DNA from 2 places in the Streptomyces sp. NPDC093600 genome. Region 1 is predicted to be linked to the other one. Evidence: predicted binding sites of a transcription regulator. Region 1 holds the regulator's gene; the other holds the start of a gene.
What was found. The regulator HrcA, encoded in region 1, represses chaperone genes, less so after heat shock. The targets are predictions, from matches to a motif close to TTNGCACTCNGNNNNNCNGAGTGCNAA.

Region 1 (7,451 bases):
GAGCTCCTCCCCCGCGCGCAGGCGCTTCACGGAGACGGCGTGGCGGCCCTCGGAGCCGTCCAGGACGAAGCTCCCGGTGCCGGGGACGGCGTCGACGACGAAGACGGGTGCGGTCATGTCAGGTTCCTCTGGGCGAGCGCGGAGAGCGCGGTGTCGAGTTCGGCGGCCAGCACCTCGACGAGCTGTCCCGCCGGGAGTTCGCGGGCGAGCCGGTGCCCCTGGCCGGCCCACAGGGCCATGCCCTGTGCGTCGCCCGCGGTGGCGGCGGCCTTGCGCAGCGGGGCCGTGAGGTGGTGGATCTCGGGGTATCCGGCGGGGGCGTACGGGCCGTGCTCGCGCATGAAGCGGTTGACGAGGCCGCGCGCCGGGCGGCCGGAGAAGGCCCGGGTGAGTTCGGTGCGGGTGAAGAGCGGCTGGGTCATGGCCCGCTTGTGCAGCGGATGGGCGCCCGATTCCGGGGTGACGAGGAAGGCGGTGCCGAGCTGGGCGGCGTCCGCCCCGGCGGCGAGCACGGCGGCGATCTGCGCCCCGCGCATGAGCCCGCCGGTCGCGACGATCGGCAGCTGCACGGCCTCCCGGACCTGGGTGACCAGCGTCAGGAGCCCGGTCCCGTCGCCGGCCTCCTGGTCGTCGCGGTGGGTCCCCTGGTGCCCGCCGGCCTCGACGCCCTGGGTGCAGACGGCGTCGGCCCCTGCCCGCTGGGCGGCCTGGGCCTCCTCGGCGGAGGTGACGGTGACGACGGTGAACGTACCGGCGCGGGCGAAGGCTTCGAGGGTGTCGCGGCCGGGGCAGCCGAAGGTGAAGGAGACGACGGGGACCGGGTCCTCCAGCAGGATGGCGACCTTGGCGTCGAAGGCGTCGTCGCGTCCGCTGTCCGGGTCGCCGAGGGCGGTGTCGTACCAGGTGGCTTCGCCGGCGAGCTGGTGACCGTACATCTCGACGGCGGCGGGGTCGGCGGGCTGCCCGCTCTGCGGCATGAAGAGGTTGACGCCGAAGGGCTGCCCGGTCAGCCCGCGGACCTGCTTGATCTCCTGGTACATGCCGCCGGCGGTCTTGTAGCCGCCGGCCAGGAAACCGAGGCCTCCGGCCTCGCAGACGGCTCCGACGAGCTGCGGACAGGAGGCGCCACCCGCCATGGGGGCCTGCACGATCGGGTATCGGGAGAGATCGTTCAGTGCGGTGGACATGCAGGCATCGTGTCATGAGCGGGTACCGCGTCCGAAACGCCGAGGGCGCCCTCCGCGGTCGGCGGAGGGCGCCCTCGTACGGGCTTCTGCGGGCCGGCGTCTACCGGCCGTTGAACGCGTCCTTGAGACGGGAGAACAGGCCCTGCTGCCCCGGCTGGAACTGGCCGGTCGGCCGTTCCTCGCCGCGCAGCTTCGCCAGCTCCCGCAGCAGGCGCTCCTGCTCCGGGTCCAGCTTCGACGGCGTCATGACCTCGACGTGCACGATCAGGTCACCGCGCCCGCCACCGCGCAGATGCGTGATGCCGCGCCCGTGCAGCGGGATCGACTGGCCCGACTGCGTGCCCGGACGGATGTCGACCTCCTCGACGCCGTCGAGCGTCTGCAGCGGCACCTTGGTGCCGAGCGCGCCCGCCGTCATCGGGATCGTGACCGTGCAGTGCAGGTCGTCGCCGCGCCGCTGGAAGGTCTCGTGCGGGACCTCGTGGATCTCGACGTACAGGTCGCCCGCCGGACCGCCGCCCGGGCCGACCTCGCCCTCGCCGGCGAGCTGGATGCGGGTGCCGTTGTCGACACCGGCCGGGATCTTCACGGTCAGCGTGCGACGCGAGCGGACCCGGCCGTCGCCCGCGCACTCGGGGCACGGGGTCGGGACGACGGTTCCGAAGCCCTGGCACTGGGGGCAGGGGCGGGAGGTCATGACCTGGCCCAGGAAGGACCGCGTCACCTGGGACACCTCGCCGCGGCCGCGGCACATGTCACAGGTCTGCGCGGAGGTGCCGGGTGCGGCGCCCTCTCCGGAGCAGGTGGTGCAGACGACGGCCGTGTCGACCTGGATGTCCTTGGTCGTACCGAAGGCGGCCTCGTTGAGGTCGATCTCCAGCCGGATCATCGCGTCCTGGCCGCGGCGCGTCCGCGAGCGGGGCCCGCGCTGCGACGCCGTACCGAAGAACGCGTCCATGATGTCCGAGAAGTTCCCGAAGCCGCCCTGGCCGAAGCCACCGGCGCCACCGGCACCGCCGGAGGCCGAGAGCGGGTCGCCGCCGAGGTCGTAGACCTGCTTCTTCTGCGGGTCCGACAACACCTCGTAGGCGGCGTTGATCTCCTTGAACCGCTCCTGCGTCTTCGGATCGGGATTGACATCCGGGTGCAGCTCGCGGGCGAGCCGCCGGAATGCCTTCTTGATCTCGTCCTGGGACGCGTCGCGGCGCACGCCGAGTACGGCGTAGTAGTCCGTGGCCACTTACGACTCCGCCAGGATCTGTCCGACGTAACGTGCCACTGCGCGTACCGCTCCCATCGTTCCGGGGTAGTCCATGCGGGTCGGTCCGACCACGCCGAGTTTGGCGACTGCCTCGTCGCCCGAACCGTAGCCGACCGCGACGACGGACGTGGAGGTGAGTCCCTCGTGGGCGTTCTCGTGCCCGATCCGTACGGTCATGCCCGAGTCCTTGGCCTCGCCGAGCAGCTTGAGGAGCACGACCTGCTCCTCCAGAGCCTCCAGGACGGGCCTGATCGTGAGGGGGAAGTCGTGCCCGAAGCGGGTGAGATTGGCGGTGCCGCCGATCATCAGCCGTTCCTCGTGCTCTTCCACCAGGGTTTCCAGCAGGGTCGCGAGAACCGTCGAGACCGTGCCGCGGTCCTCCGTCTCGAAGGACTCCGGGAGATCCTGCACCAGCTGGGGCACGTCCGCGAAACGGCGGCCGACGACCCGGCTGTTCAGCCGGGCCCGCAGATCCGCCAGCGAGGTCTCGCCGAACGGCGCCGGGCAGTCGATCATCCGCTGCTCGACCCGGCCGGTGTCCGTGATCAGGACGAGCATCAGCCGGGCGGGGGCCAGTGAGAGCAGCTCCACGTGACGGACCGTCGAGCGGGTCAGCGACGGGTACTGCACGACGGCGACCTGGCGGGTCAGCTGCGCGAGCAGCCGGACCGTACGCCCGACGACGTCGTCGAGGTCCACGGCACCGTCGAGGAAGTTGTGGATGGCACGCCGCTCGGGCGTCGACAGCGGCTTGACACCGGCCAGCCGGTCGACGAACAGGCGGTAGCCCTTGTCGGTCGGGATTCGTCCGGCGCTGGTGTGGGGCTGGGCGATATAGCCCTCGTCCTCGAGGACGGCCATGTCGTTGCGAACGGTGGCGGGCGAGACGCCGAGCTGGTGACGCTCCGTGAGCGCCTTGGAGCCCACGGGCTCCTCCGTCCCCACATAGTCCTGGACGATGGCGCGCAGCACCTCGAGTCTGCGTTCGCTGAGCATGGGCGCACACCTCCAGCTGTCGTTCCGGTTGCTCCGTGTTTGGCACTCGCCCTGTCCGAGTGCCAGGAAACCCCCGGCCAGTGTACGGCGGTGGTCGTCGTTCCTGGCAAGGCGGAGGCGAGGGAGTCGCTCCTCACCCCCGCGTCAGCGGATAGCGTCGCCGCATGGATGTCGCTTGGGAAGAGTTCGGCTGGGAGCGGCTCGCGGACGGGGTCGGGCGGCGGCGACTGCCCGGCTGGGACGCCACGGTGGGCCTGGTGCTCGGTGAGAGGGCGGTGCTGCTGTACGACACGGGCGCCACGCTCCGCGAGGGCGCCGAGCTCCGGACGCAGGTGGAGGCGATGACCGGCCGCAAGGTGACGCACATCGCACTGAGCCACCCGCACTTCGACCATGTGCTGGGCACGGCGGCGTTCTCGGGGGCGGAGGTGTACGGCGCGGTGGGCGTCGACGAGCTGATGCGCCGGGAGCGGCACGCGTTGCGGGCGGACGCGGTACGGCACGGGGTCGACGAGGCCGCCGCGACGGAGGCGACCGACGTGCTGGTGGCGCCGCGCCACACGGTGTCCGGCGAGTGGACGCTGGAGCTGGGCGGCCGGCAGGTGCTGCTCGCCAATGTGGGGCCCGGTCACACGGGTCACGACCTGGTGCTTCTGGTACCCGGCGCCCCGGAGGTCGTCTTCTGCGGCGATCTGGTCGAGGAGTCCGGGGAGCCGCAGGCCGGGCCGGACGCGATCGGCACGCACTGGCCGGCGGCGCTCGACCGGCTGGTGGCGCTGGGCGGCGAGGACGCGGTGTACGTGCCGGGGCACGGGGCGGTCGTCGACGCCACGTTCGTACGGAGGCAGCGGGAAGAGCTGGCACGGCGCTTCGGAGTGTCATAACGTCGCGCGAATGCGGAGCTACAACCCGGACCTGACGCCCCCTTGGAAGAAGTCGGCCCCGGTGCCCGAGGTCCCGGCGGACGCCGACCTCGTGGTGGAGGAGGTCTCGACGGGCTTCTGCGGGGCGGTGATCCGCTGTGAGGCGGGCACGGTGACCCTGGAGGACCGATTCGGCAAGCACCGGGTCTTCCCGATGGAGCCGCGGGGCTTCCTCCTGGAGGGCCGTGTGGTGACCCTGGTGCGTCCCGCGGCGGCGGCGCCCTCCCGCCCCGCCCGTACGGCCTCGGGCTCGATCGCGGTCCCTGGCGCGCGGGCCCGGGTCGCCCGGGCGGGCCGCATCTATGTGGAGGGCCGCCACGACGCCGAGCTGGTGGAGCGGGTGTGGGGCGACGACCTGCGCATCGAGGGCGTCGTGGTGGAGTACCTGGAGGGCGTCGACGACCTGCCGTCCATCGTGGCCGACTTCGCCCCGGCGCCGGACGCGCGGCTCGGTGTGCTGGTCGACCACCTGGTGGAGGGGTCGAAGGAGTCCCGCATCGCGGCCCGGATCTCCTCCCCGGACGTCCTGGTCGTCGGCCACCCCTACATCGACGTGTGGGAGGCGGTGAAGCCGTCCTCCGTCGGCATCCCGGCCTGGCCGACCGTCCCGCGCGGCCAGGACTGGAAGACGGGCGTCTGCCGCGCGCTCGGCTGGCCGGAGAACACGGGCGCGGCCTGGCAGCACATCCTGTCGAAGGTCCGCTCCTACAAGGACCTGGAACCGGCCCTGCTGGGCCGGGTGGAAGAACTGATCGACTTCGTGACGGCGCCGTAGGGACCTGACCGGCGGAAGCCCCTTGTGGGCATCTGTTCCGCTGGGGCGGAACGGGTGGGCACAACCCACGGGGGCGGTGCCCTTCCAGGCCCCGCCCCGGGGAGCGGCGCCTTTTCCCCCGGCGGGGGCCGGTCCTAGTCCACCAGCTCCCTCACCACCGCGTCCGCCAGCAGGCGCCCCCGGAGCGTCAGGACGGCGCGCCCCGCCGCGTACGCGGCCGGGTCGAGGAGCCCCTCGTCGCGGGCGCGCAGCGACGCGGACAGGCCCTCGGGGCGCAGGAGGTCCAGCGGGCAGCCCTCACGGAGCCGGAGTTCGAGGAGCACCCGCTCCACGCGCCGGTCCTCCGCCGACAGGATCTCCCGCCCCGCGCCCGGCGACCTCCCCGACGCCAGCGCCGCCGCGTACGCCCCCGGATGCTTCACGTTCCACCAGCGCACACCGCCCACGTGGCTGTGCGCGCCCGGCCCCGCGCCCCACCAGTCGGCGCCGCGCCAGTACAGCTCGTTGTGCAGGCAGCGCCCGGCCTCCGTGGTGGCCCAGTTCGACACCTCGTACCACTCGAAGCCGGCCTCCGCGAAGACGGAGTCGGCGATCAGATACCGGTCCGCGTGCACGTCGTCGTCGGTCATCGGCACCTCGCCCCGCCGGATCCGCCGCGCCAGCTGCGTCCCCTCCTCCACGATCAGCGCGTACGCGCTGACATGGTCGGGGCCGGCGCCGATCGCCGCGTCGAGCGAGGCCCGCCAGTCGTCGTCGGACTCCCCCGGCGTGCCGTAGATGAGGTCCAGGTTGACGTGGTCGAAGCCCGCAGCCCGCGCCTCCGCCACGCACGCCTCGGGGCGCCCCGGCGTGTGCGTGCGGTCCAGGACCTTCAGGACGTGCTGCCGCGCGCTCTGCATCCCGAACGAGATCCGGTTGAACCCGCCCGCCCGCAGCTCCGCGAGGTACGCCGGGTCCACCGACTCCGGGTTCGCCTCCGTCGTCACCTCGGCGTCGTCCGCGAGCCCGAACTCGTCCCGGATCGCCGCCAGCATGCGTACGAGATCCCCGGCGGCGAGCAGGGTCGGCGTCCCGCCGCCCACGAACACGGTCCGCACCGGCCGAGGGTCGTCGCCGAGCACCTTCCGGGCGAGCCGGATCTCCTCGGCGACCTGCTCGGCGTAGTTGTCCCGGGAGGCGAGCACGCCTCCGCTGCCGCGCAGCTCGCTCGCGGTGTACGTGTTGAAGTCGCAGTAGCCGCAGCGCGTCGCGCAGTACGGCACGTGCAGATAGAACCCGAGGGGCCGCTCGGCCGCCCCTTCCAGGGCGTGCGCGGGCAGCGCCCCGGTCTCGGGCATGGGCTCACCATCGGGCAGTACGGAAGGCATGAGCCCATTGTCCCGTACCGCCCGAGGTGACCGTCCTGCCTGTGGAAAACCCGGCCGCGCCGCGCATCACACCTCGCGCGCCCCCGTCCGTCACGCCTCGCGCGCGCCTGCGTACATCTCGTCGATCAGGTGCTTGTACGTCCGCTCGACCACCGGCCGCTTCAGCTTCAGGGACGGGGTCAGCTCGCCGTGCTCGATGTCGAGGTCGCGCGGCAGGAGGCGGAACTTCTTGATCGTCTGCCAGCGCTGGAGGCCCTCGTTGAGGCGGTCGACGTACCCCTGGATCAGCTTCTCGACCTGCGGGGAGGCGACGACCTCGGCGTAGCTCCTGCCTTCGAGGCCGTTGTCGGCGGCCCAGCCGAGGATGGTGGGCTCGTCGAGGGCGATCAGCGCCGTGCAGTAGTTCCGGTCGGCGCCGTGGACGAGGATGTTGGAGACGAACGGGCAGACGGCCTTGAACTGCCCCTCGACCTCGGCGGGGGCGATGTACTTGCCGCCCGAGGTCTTGATCAGGTCCTTCTTGCGGTCGGTGATGCGGAGGTAGCCGTCGGCGGAGAGCTCGCCGATGTCGCCGGTGTGGAACCAGCCGTCGGACTCCAGGACCTCCGCCGTCTTCTCGGGCAGGCCGTGGTAACCCTCCATGACACCGGGGCCGCGCAGCAGGATCTCGCCGTCGTCGGCGATGCGCACCTCGCAGCCGGGGAGCGGCTTGCCGACGGTGCCGGTGCGGTACGCCTCGCCCGGATTGACGAAGGAGGCCGCGCTGGTCTCCGTCAGGCCGTACCCCTCCAGGATGTGGATGCCGGCACCGGCGAAGAAGTAGCCGATCTCCGGCGAGAGGGCGGCGGAGCCGGAGACGGCGGCGCGCAGCCGGCCGCCGAACGCCTCGCGGAGCTTGGAGTAGACGAGCGCGTCGGCGACCTTGTGCTTGGCGGTGAGGCC
Region 2 (7,451 bases), on a different contig from region 1:
CATGCGGACGCCGGGCTCCGAGACGCCCGTGCGCACGGCCTCCCGGTCCCCGTCCGAGAGCGCCGCGCACACCCAGAGCGCCTCCGGCTGCCCGGCGAGAGCCGCCGAGAGGCCGGAGACGAGTCCACCTCCGCCCCGACGGGCGTCGAGCGCGCCCGAGCCGTCCTCGCGCGGTACGTACGAGACGGGACCGCGGTTCGAAGCCACCAGTACTGAAGCCATGTGCCGAACCTAGCCCGTCCCGTAAACGCTCAAACGTACGTATACGAGGTCGGCGCTCAGTCGCCACGGCGGCCGCGCAGGGCCGCCTTCGCCACCGCGCCCGTGCCCGCGAGGGCCAGCGCGAGTCCGCCGAGCAGCCACAGCCGCTCACCGTGCGCGCCGGTCTGGGCCATCGAGCCGCCGGGGCCGTGCGGGGCGGGCCGCGCCGGGCGGAGCGTCGGCGCCGGGGTCGCCCACACCGGCTGCACCCGGCCCGTCCGCTCGCCCAGCGGCCCGATCACCTCGGCCGTGGCAGGAGCGGCCGCCATGAGGGGCAGCGACCCGGCGAGGAGACCGGCGACCGCCAGCAGGGCTCCCCTTCGATGCGTGAACCTCTGATGCGCAGACCTCATGAAAGGGAAATCTAGGCAGGAAACATGATCATCCGACGTTCCGCCACGCGGCTACGCCACCCGGCGGCGCGCGTACTCCGCGATCTCCAGCATCGGCGGCCGCTCCTCCGTGTCCACCGCGTACGTCCGCGGCGCGAACCCCTTCCCGCCGCCCGTCTCGTCCCGCTCGAACTGCGTCAGCCGGGGCCGCACCAGATGCCCGCGCGACAGCCGCAGCTGCGCCGTCCGGTAGATCGCCGCCGCCATCCGGCCGAGCGCCTGCCCGTCCTGATGGCGGTGCTTGCGCACCCCGACGTCGACCTGGGCGAGCGCGTCGAGGCCCACCGTGTGCAGCGCGTCGACCAGCAGACCCAGCTCCACGCCGTAACCGACGGGGAACGGCAGCTGTTCCAGCAGCGAGCGCCGCGCCGCGTACTCGCCGCCCAGCGGCTGGACGAAACCGGCCAGCAGGGGCCAGTGCAGATTGAGCAGCGGGCGGGCCACCAGCTCCGTCACCCGGCCGCCCTGGCCGGGCGCGTCCCCCAGCGGGCGGTCGTACATCGCCTTGACGAGGTGCACGTCCGGCTCGGTGAGCAGCGGGCCGACGATCCCGGAGACGAAGTCGGCGGAGAAGTCCCGCAGATCCGCGTCGACGAAGCAGACGACGTCCCCACCGGTCACCATCAGCGAGCGCCACAGCACCTCGCCCTTGCCGGGGGCGGCCGGTATCCGGGGCAGTATCTCGTCGCGCGCCACCACCCGGGCCCCGGCCGCCGCCGCGACCTCGGCCGTACGGTCGGTGGAACCGGAGTCGATCACCACCAGCTCGTCGACGAGCGGGACCGCGTCGGACATCAGCTCGCGGCGGATCACGGAGACGATCGCGCCGACCGTCGCCTCCTCGTTCAGCGCGGGCAGCACGACGCTGACCGTCGTCCCCCGCTTGGCCGCGAGGATCCGCTCCAGCGGACGGTCGGACGCGGACCAGGACCGCCGGGCCAGCCAGCGCTCCACTTCATCCAGCAAGGTGATCTCCATCTCGCGGTTCGGACGACCATCTCAACCGTCCATGCCTTCGGTTACAGTCTTGAACAACGCGGACGCCCGACGCATGTCGGGGTGCCGCCCGCGTTCCACAACCGAATACCGCTCATCCAGAGGGGCAGAGGGAAACGGCCCGTTGAAGCCCCGGCAACCCTCCAGTCGGTTCTCGTCCGCGACACAGCGCGCCAGCGAGGTCCCCGGCTAGGGAAGGTGCCAAATCCGTCTCATGGCGAAATTCGCCATGGGAAAGATGAGGAGAAAGGGCCTCGCCTCCAATGGCTGTACAGACTGTCGCGAACACCGAGAACACGCCGAACGCCCAGAGCACGGTCGATCTCGGTCCCGCTTCCGGGCTTTCCTGTCGCGAATGCGGTGAAGTCTTCCCGCTCGGCCCGATCTTCGCCTGCGAGCTGTGCTTCGGCCCGCTCGAAGTCGCCTACGACCTCCCCACCGGTGACCCCGAGGCGCTGCGCAAGCGGATCGAGGCCGGCCCCGCCAACATCTGGCGCTACGCCCCGCTGCTCCCCGTCCCGGCCGACGTCGCCGACAAGCCGAACCTCAACCCGGGCTGGACCAAGCTCGTCCAGGCCGACAACCTCGCGCGCGAGCTCGGTGTCGAGCCCGGCAGGCTCTTCGTCAAGGACGACTCCGGCAACCCCACGCACTCCTTCAAGGACCGCGTCGTCGCCCAGGCCCTCGAAGCCGCCCGCGCCTTCGGCTTCACCACCCTGTCCTGCTCCTCCACCGGCAACCTGGCCGGCGCCGTCGGCGCCGCCGCCGCCCGCGCCGGCTTCCGCTCCTGCGTGTTCATCCCGCACGACCTGGAGCAGGGCAAGGTCGTCATGGCCGCCGTCTACGGCGGCGACCTCGTCGGCATCGAGGGCAACTACGACGACGTCAACCGCTTCTGCTCCGAGCTCATCGGCGACCCGCTGGGCGAGGGCTGGGGCTTCGTCAACGTCAACCTGCGCCCGTACTACGGCGAGGGCTCCAAGACCCTCGCGTACGAGATCTGCGAGCAGCTCGGCTGGGTCATCCCCGACCAGCTGGTGATCCCGATCGCCTCCGGCTCCCAGCTCACGAAGATCGACAAGGGGCTGCAGGAGCTCATCAAGCTGGGCCTCGTCGAGGACAAGCCGTACAAGATCTTCGGCGCCCAGGCCGAGGGCTGCTCCCCGGTGTCGGCCGCCTTCAAGGCCGGCCACGACGTCGTACGGCCCCAGAAGCCGAACACCATCGCCAAGTCGCTCGCCATCGGCAACCCGGCCGACGGCCCGTACGTCCTCGACATCGCCCGCCGCACCGGCGGGGCCGTGGAGGACGTGAACGACGAGCAGGTCGTCGAGGCGATCAAGATCCTGGCCCGCACCGAGGGCATCTTCGCCGAGACGGCGGGCGGGGTCACGGTCGGCGTGACGAAGAAGCTGATCGAGGCCGGTCTCATCGACCCGTCGCTGACCACCGTCGTGCTCAACACCGGCGACGGCCTCAAGACCCTGGACGCGGTGGCCGACACCTCGCAGGCGACCGCCACCATCCGCCCGAGCCTCGACGCGTTCCGCGACGCCGGCCTGGCCCACTGAGCCGACTGAGAGACTGGAGAACCCCGATGAGCGTCAAGGTCCGCATCCCCACCATCCTCCGTACGTACACGGGCGGCCAGGCCGAGGTCCCGGCGGAGGGCGCGACCCTCTCCGAGGTCATCGCCGACCTGGAGAAGAACCACACGGGCATCGCGGCCCGCGTCCTGGACGACCAGGGCAAGCTCCGCCGCTTCGTGAACGTCTACGTGAACGACGACGACGTCCGCTTCGAGCAGGGCCTGGAGACGGCGACGCCGGACGGTGCGGGCGTGTCGATCATCCCGGCCGTCGCCGGCGGCTGCTGACGCACCGCGATTCCCCGAATTGCCCTCTCCGCCAGAAACGGAGGGGGCAATTCTGCATGGTTGAGCACGGTAGAGTTGGGGAAGCCCCCTCCGCTGCTCATGCCGGACGCATATGAGAATGCGTCGACGCGCGACAAGAAGCAGCCAAAGTGTTCGAGTGTTGTGTACCTTCTGCGCACTTTGACGGGCCCGACTTGCCCCGGAAATCAGTGAATCCTCCCTTATTCTCCTTTCCGGCGTGCCCAGAATTCTCGTCCGATTGACCTGTTGCAGAGGGCAGTTGGGCAGATACATTCAGCCGCGGTCGACGCGTTCCGGCGCAGGGTCTGACCCGGGTCCGCGAAGTGCGGTCCCGCGCAAGGGCCAGTAATAGGGGAGTTAGGCATGGCTCAGGGCACCGTCAAGTGGTTCAACGCGGAGAAGGGGTACGGCTTCATCGCGGTCGACGGTGGTGCGGATGTTTTCGTCCACTACAGCGCGATCCAGATGGACGGTTACCGCACCCTTGAAGAGGGTCAGCGAGTCGAGTTCGAGATCTCGCAGGGCCAGAAGGGTCCGCAGGCGGACATGGTCAAGCTCGCCGTCTGAGCACGGCGCGATCGGCCACCACGTACGCACTCACGCCGAGGGGTCCGCATCCTGACCGGGATGCGGGCCCCTCGTGCGTTCCCGGACGGCTCGCGGGGCCTCCCGATCTGTGGGAGGCGCTTGCACTCTCCTAGGGCGAGTGCTAATCATTGGCGTTAGCACTCTGAAGGTGAGAGTGCTTACGAGGATCGGGCAGACGAGGCCCGCGGCCAGGTGGGGCAAGGAACCGCCGGGTCCGCAGGCCGTCCGTCGCGGGCGTCGGCGCGGTCCTGGAGCGTTATCCACCCCATGTCCGGGAGGACCACTTCACATGGCCAAGATCATCGCGTTCGACGAGGAGGCACGGCGCGGTCTCGAGCGCGGGATGAACCAGCTCGCCGACGCCGTCAAGGTCACCCTTGGCCCCAAGGGCCGGAACGTCGTCCTCGAGAAGAAGTGGGGCGCCCCCACGATCACCAACGATGGTGTCTCCATCGCCAAGGAGATCGAGCTCGAGGACCCGTACGAGAAGATCGGCGCCGAGCTGGTCAAGGAAGTCGCCAAGAAGACGGACGACGTCGCCGGTGACGGTACGACCACCGCGACCGTCCTCGCCCAGGCGCTCGTCCGCGAGGGCCTGCGCAACGTGGCGGCCGGCGCCAACCCCATGGCTCTGAAGCGCGGCATCGAGAAGGCCGTCGAGGCCGTCTCCGCCGCCCTGCTGGAGCAGGCGAAGGATGTCGAGACCAAGGAGCAGATCGCCTCCACGGCCTCCATCTCCGCCGCCGACACCCAGATCGGCGAGCTCATCGCCGAGGCGATGGACAAGGTCGGCAAGGAAGGCGTCATCACCGTCGAGGAGTCCCAGACCTTCGGTCTGGAGCTGGAGCTCACCGAGGGTATGCGCTTCGACAAGGGCTACATCTCGGCGTACTTCGCCACCGACATGGAGCGTATGGAGGCGTCCCTGGACGACCCGTACATCCTGATCGTCAACTCCAAGATCTCCTCCGTGAAGGACCTGCTCCCGCTCCTGGAGAAGGTCATGCAGTCGGGCAAGCCGCTGCTGATCATCGCCGAGGACGTCGAGGGCGAGGCCCTGTCGACCCTGGTCGTCAACAAGATCCGCGGCACCTTCAAGTCCGTCGCCGTCAAGGCTCCGGGCTTCGGCGACCGTCGTAAGGCCATGCTGAACGACATCGCCATCCTCACGGGCGGCACGGTCATCTCCGAGGAGGTCGGTCTCAAGCTCGAGAACGCCGGCCTGGACCTGCTGGGCCGCGCCCGCAAGGTCGTCATCACCAAGGACGAGACCACCATCGTGGACGGCGCGGGCGAGAGCGACCAGGTCGCCGGCCGCGTCAACCAGATCCGCGCCGAGATCGAGAACTCGGACAGCGACTACGACCGCGAGAAGCTGCAGGAGCGCCTGGCGAAGCTCGCCGGCGGTGTTGCGGTCATCAAGGCCGGTGCCGCGACCGAGGTCGAGCTCAAGGAGCGCAAGCACCGCATCGAGGACGCCGTCCGCAACGCGAAGGCGGCCGTCGAGGAGGGCATCGTCGCCGGTGGTGGCGTGGCCCTGCTCCAGGCCTCCTCGGTATTCGAGAAGCTCGAGGGCGACCTCACGGGCGACGAGGCCACCGGTGCCGCGATCGTGAAGCTGGCCCTTGAGGCCCCGCTGAAGCAGATCGCCGTCAACGCCGGCCTCGAGGGCGGCGTCGTGGCGGAGAAGGTCCGCAACCTGCCCGTCGGCCACGGCCTCAACGCCGCGACCAACGAGTACGTCGACCTCATCGCCGAGGGCATCATCGACCCGGCGAAGGTGACGCGTTCCGCGCTGCAGAACGCGGCCTCCATCGCCGCGCTGTTCCTGACCACCGAGGCCGTCATCGCCGACAAGCCGGAGAAGGCCTCCGCGGCCGCTCCGGGCGGCATGCCGGGCGGTGACATGGACTTCTGATCCTTCGAGGATCAGCGGTTCTGCCGGACGCCGAAGGGCGGCACCCCCACGGGGGTGCCGCCCTTCAGTCGTACCAGGCGGGTAAGGGGGATGGATCAGCGGACGTCGATCCAGTCCTCGCCGCCGAACGCCTGAAAGTGCGTCCCGTCACCGTAGTACCGGACCGTGTACCAGCCGTCGGCGGACGCCGTGGTCTTCAGCGAGACCGCGCCGTTCCAGGCGGACTTGCCGGTGGCGACCTGCTTCCAGGTCTTCCCGCCCCACGGCTTGAACCACACGCTCACCGGCTGATGGCCGAGACCCCGCCAGGCACCGTCGGTGTGGTGCTGGAGCGAGGCCGTCACCGTGATCGCCGAGCCCTTGCGGACCGGCTCGGGAGACGCGTTGACGCCCACGACCCGGCTGTCCGTGCGGACGATGTAGAACGGCTTGCTCACGGACTCCGCGTACTGGTCGGAGGTGAGGTGCCGGAGCCGGAACCAGCCGCCCTTGTTCCAGGTGGCGATGCCGAACATGTTGCGCACGTTGGAGTAGAAGTTGGTCGAGGCGACCTTCTTCCAGCCCGTCTGCCCGTCCGGGGACTGCTCCAGGAGCACCGTCTGCTGGGACGAGCTGCCCGACCAGCGCTCGTACGGGGAGCGGAACTGGCCGTACACCGTGAAGCGCGCGTCCGTCCCGAGCTTGTAGCCGACGACGTAGGTACGGGAGTCCAGCGGCATGACCAGCGAGCCGTGGACCGGCGAGAAGGACTGGAACAGGTCGGCCGACTCGACCGTCCAGCCCGAGGCGTTCGGGCCGGCGGCGGCGACCAGCTTCGCCGTGTAGACGCCGTCCGCATCGGTCCGCACGGTCTGCGGGAACGAGATGACCTCGTGGTAGTAGTCGCGCGGCGCGCCCAGGCGCACCCGCACCGGCTGGTCCGCGAGCGGGGCCCCGCCGTTCTCCGGGTCGGTGACCCGGCCGGTGATGGTGACGACCTCGCCGCTCACCGCACGCGTCTTGTCGGCGGTGGCGGTGACCGTCATCCTCCGGGACTGCCACTCCCAGAAGGAGCGCCGGTCGGAGGCGGTGCCGTGGACCTCGTTGGTGTTCTCGCTGAACGTAGCCGTGTACATCTCGCCGGGCCGCGTCGCCGGGATCGGGGCGCCCGCGAACTCGCCGGTGTCCGTGGTGACCGCGGACTGGGCCGGGCCCTCGTCCGGCGTGGAACGCTGGTACGAGACCGAACGGTTCGGCAGCGGCACGACGTCGCCGGAGCCGGGCTGGACGCCGTTCAGCTTGCCCTGCGGGCGGATGTACGGGTCGTTCCAGCCGGGCTTGCCGACGGCGAAGGTGAGCAGCGGCCGCAGGGTGAAGTTCAGCGTGCCGGCGTTCGCGCGGGTCACCGTGTTGCCGAGCG

Region 2: a site for HrcA is predicted at 4,233-4,259, ahead of groL (chaperonin GroEL). Genes of this name have one in related genera too.

What each region holds. Positions count from the first base shown of each region.
Region 1 covers NZ_JBIWIU010000002.1:149,761-157,211, reverse strand. Annotated here, with positions in the region: gene ACIRB4_RS06335 (16S rRNA (uracil(1498)-N(3))-methyltransferase) at 1-117, opposite strand, end outside; gene ACIRB4_RS06330 (nitronate monooxygenase) at 114-1,187, opposite strand; gene dnaJ (molecular chaperone DnaJ) at 1,288-2,427, opposite strand; gene hrcA (heat-inducible transcriptional repressor HrcA) at 2,428-3,444, opposite strand; gene ACIRB4_RS06315 (MBL fold metallo-hydrolase) at 3,609-4,328, shown strand; gene ACIRB4_RS06310 (DUF3097 domain-containing protein) at 4,339-5,142, shown strand; gene hemW (radical SAM family heme chaperone HemW) at 5,277-6,509, opposite strand; gene ACIRB4_RS06300 (AMP-dependent synthetase/ligase) at 6,600-7,451, opposite strand, start outside.
Region 2 covers NZ_JBIWIU010000001.1:121,948-129,398, forward strand. Annotated here, with positions in the region: gene ACIRB4_RS00645 (trehalose-6-phosphate synthase) at 1-222, opposite strand, end outside; gene ACIRB4_RS00650 (hypothetical protein) at 279-614, opposite strand; gene ACIRB4_RS00655 (glucosyl-3-phosphoglycerate synthase) at 666-1,619, opposite strand; SAM riboswitch class I at 1,741-1,894, shown strand; gene thrC (threonine synthase) at 1,913-3,220, shown strand; gene ACIRB4_RS00665 (MoaD/ThiS family protein) at 3,247-3,525, shown strand; gene ACIRB4_RS00670 (cold-shock protein) at 3,910-4,113, shown strand; gene groL (chaperonin GroEL) at 4,424-6,052, shown strand; gene ACIRB4_RS00680 (hypothetical protein) at 6,148-7,451, opposite strand, start outside.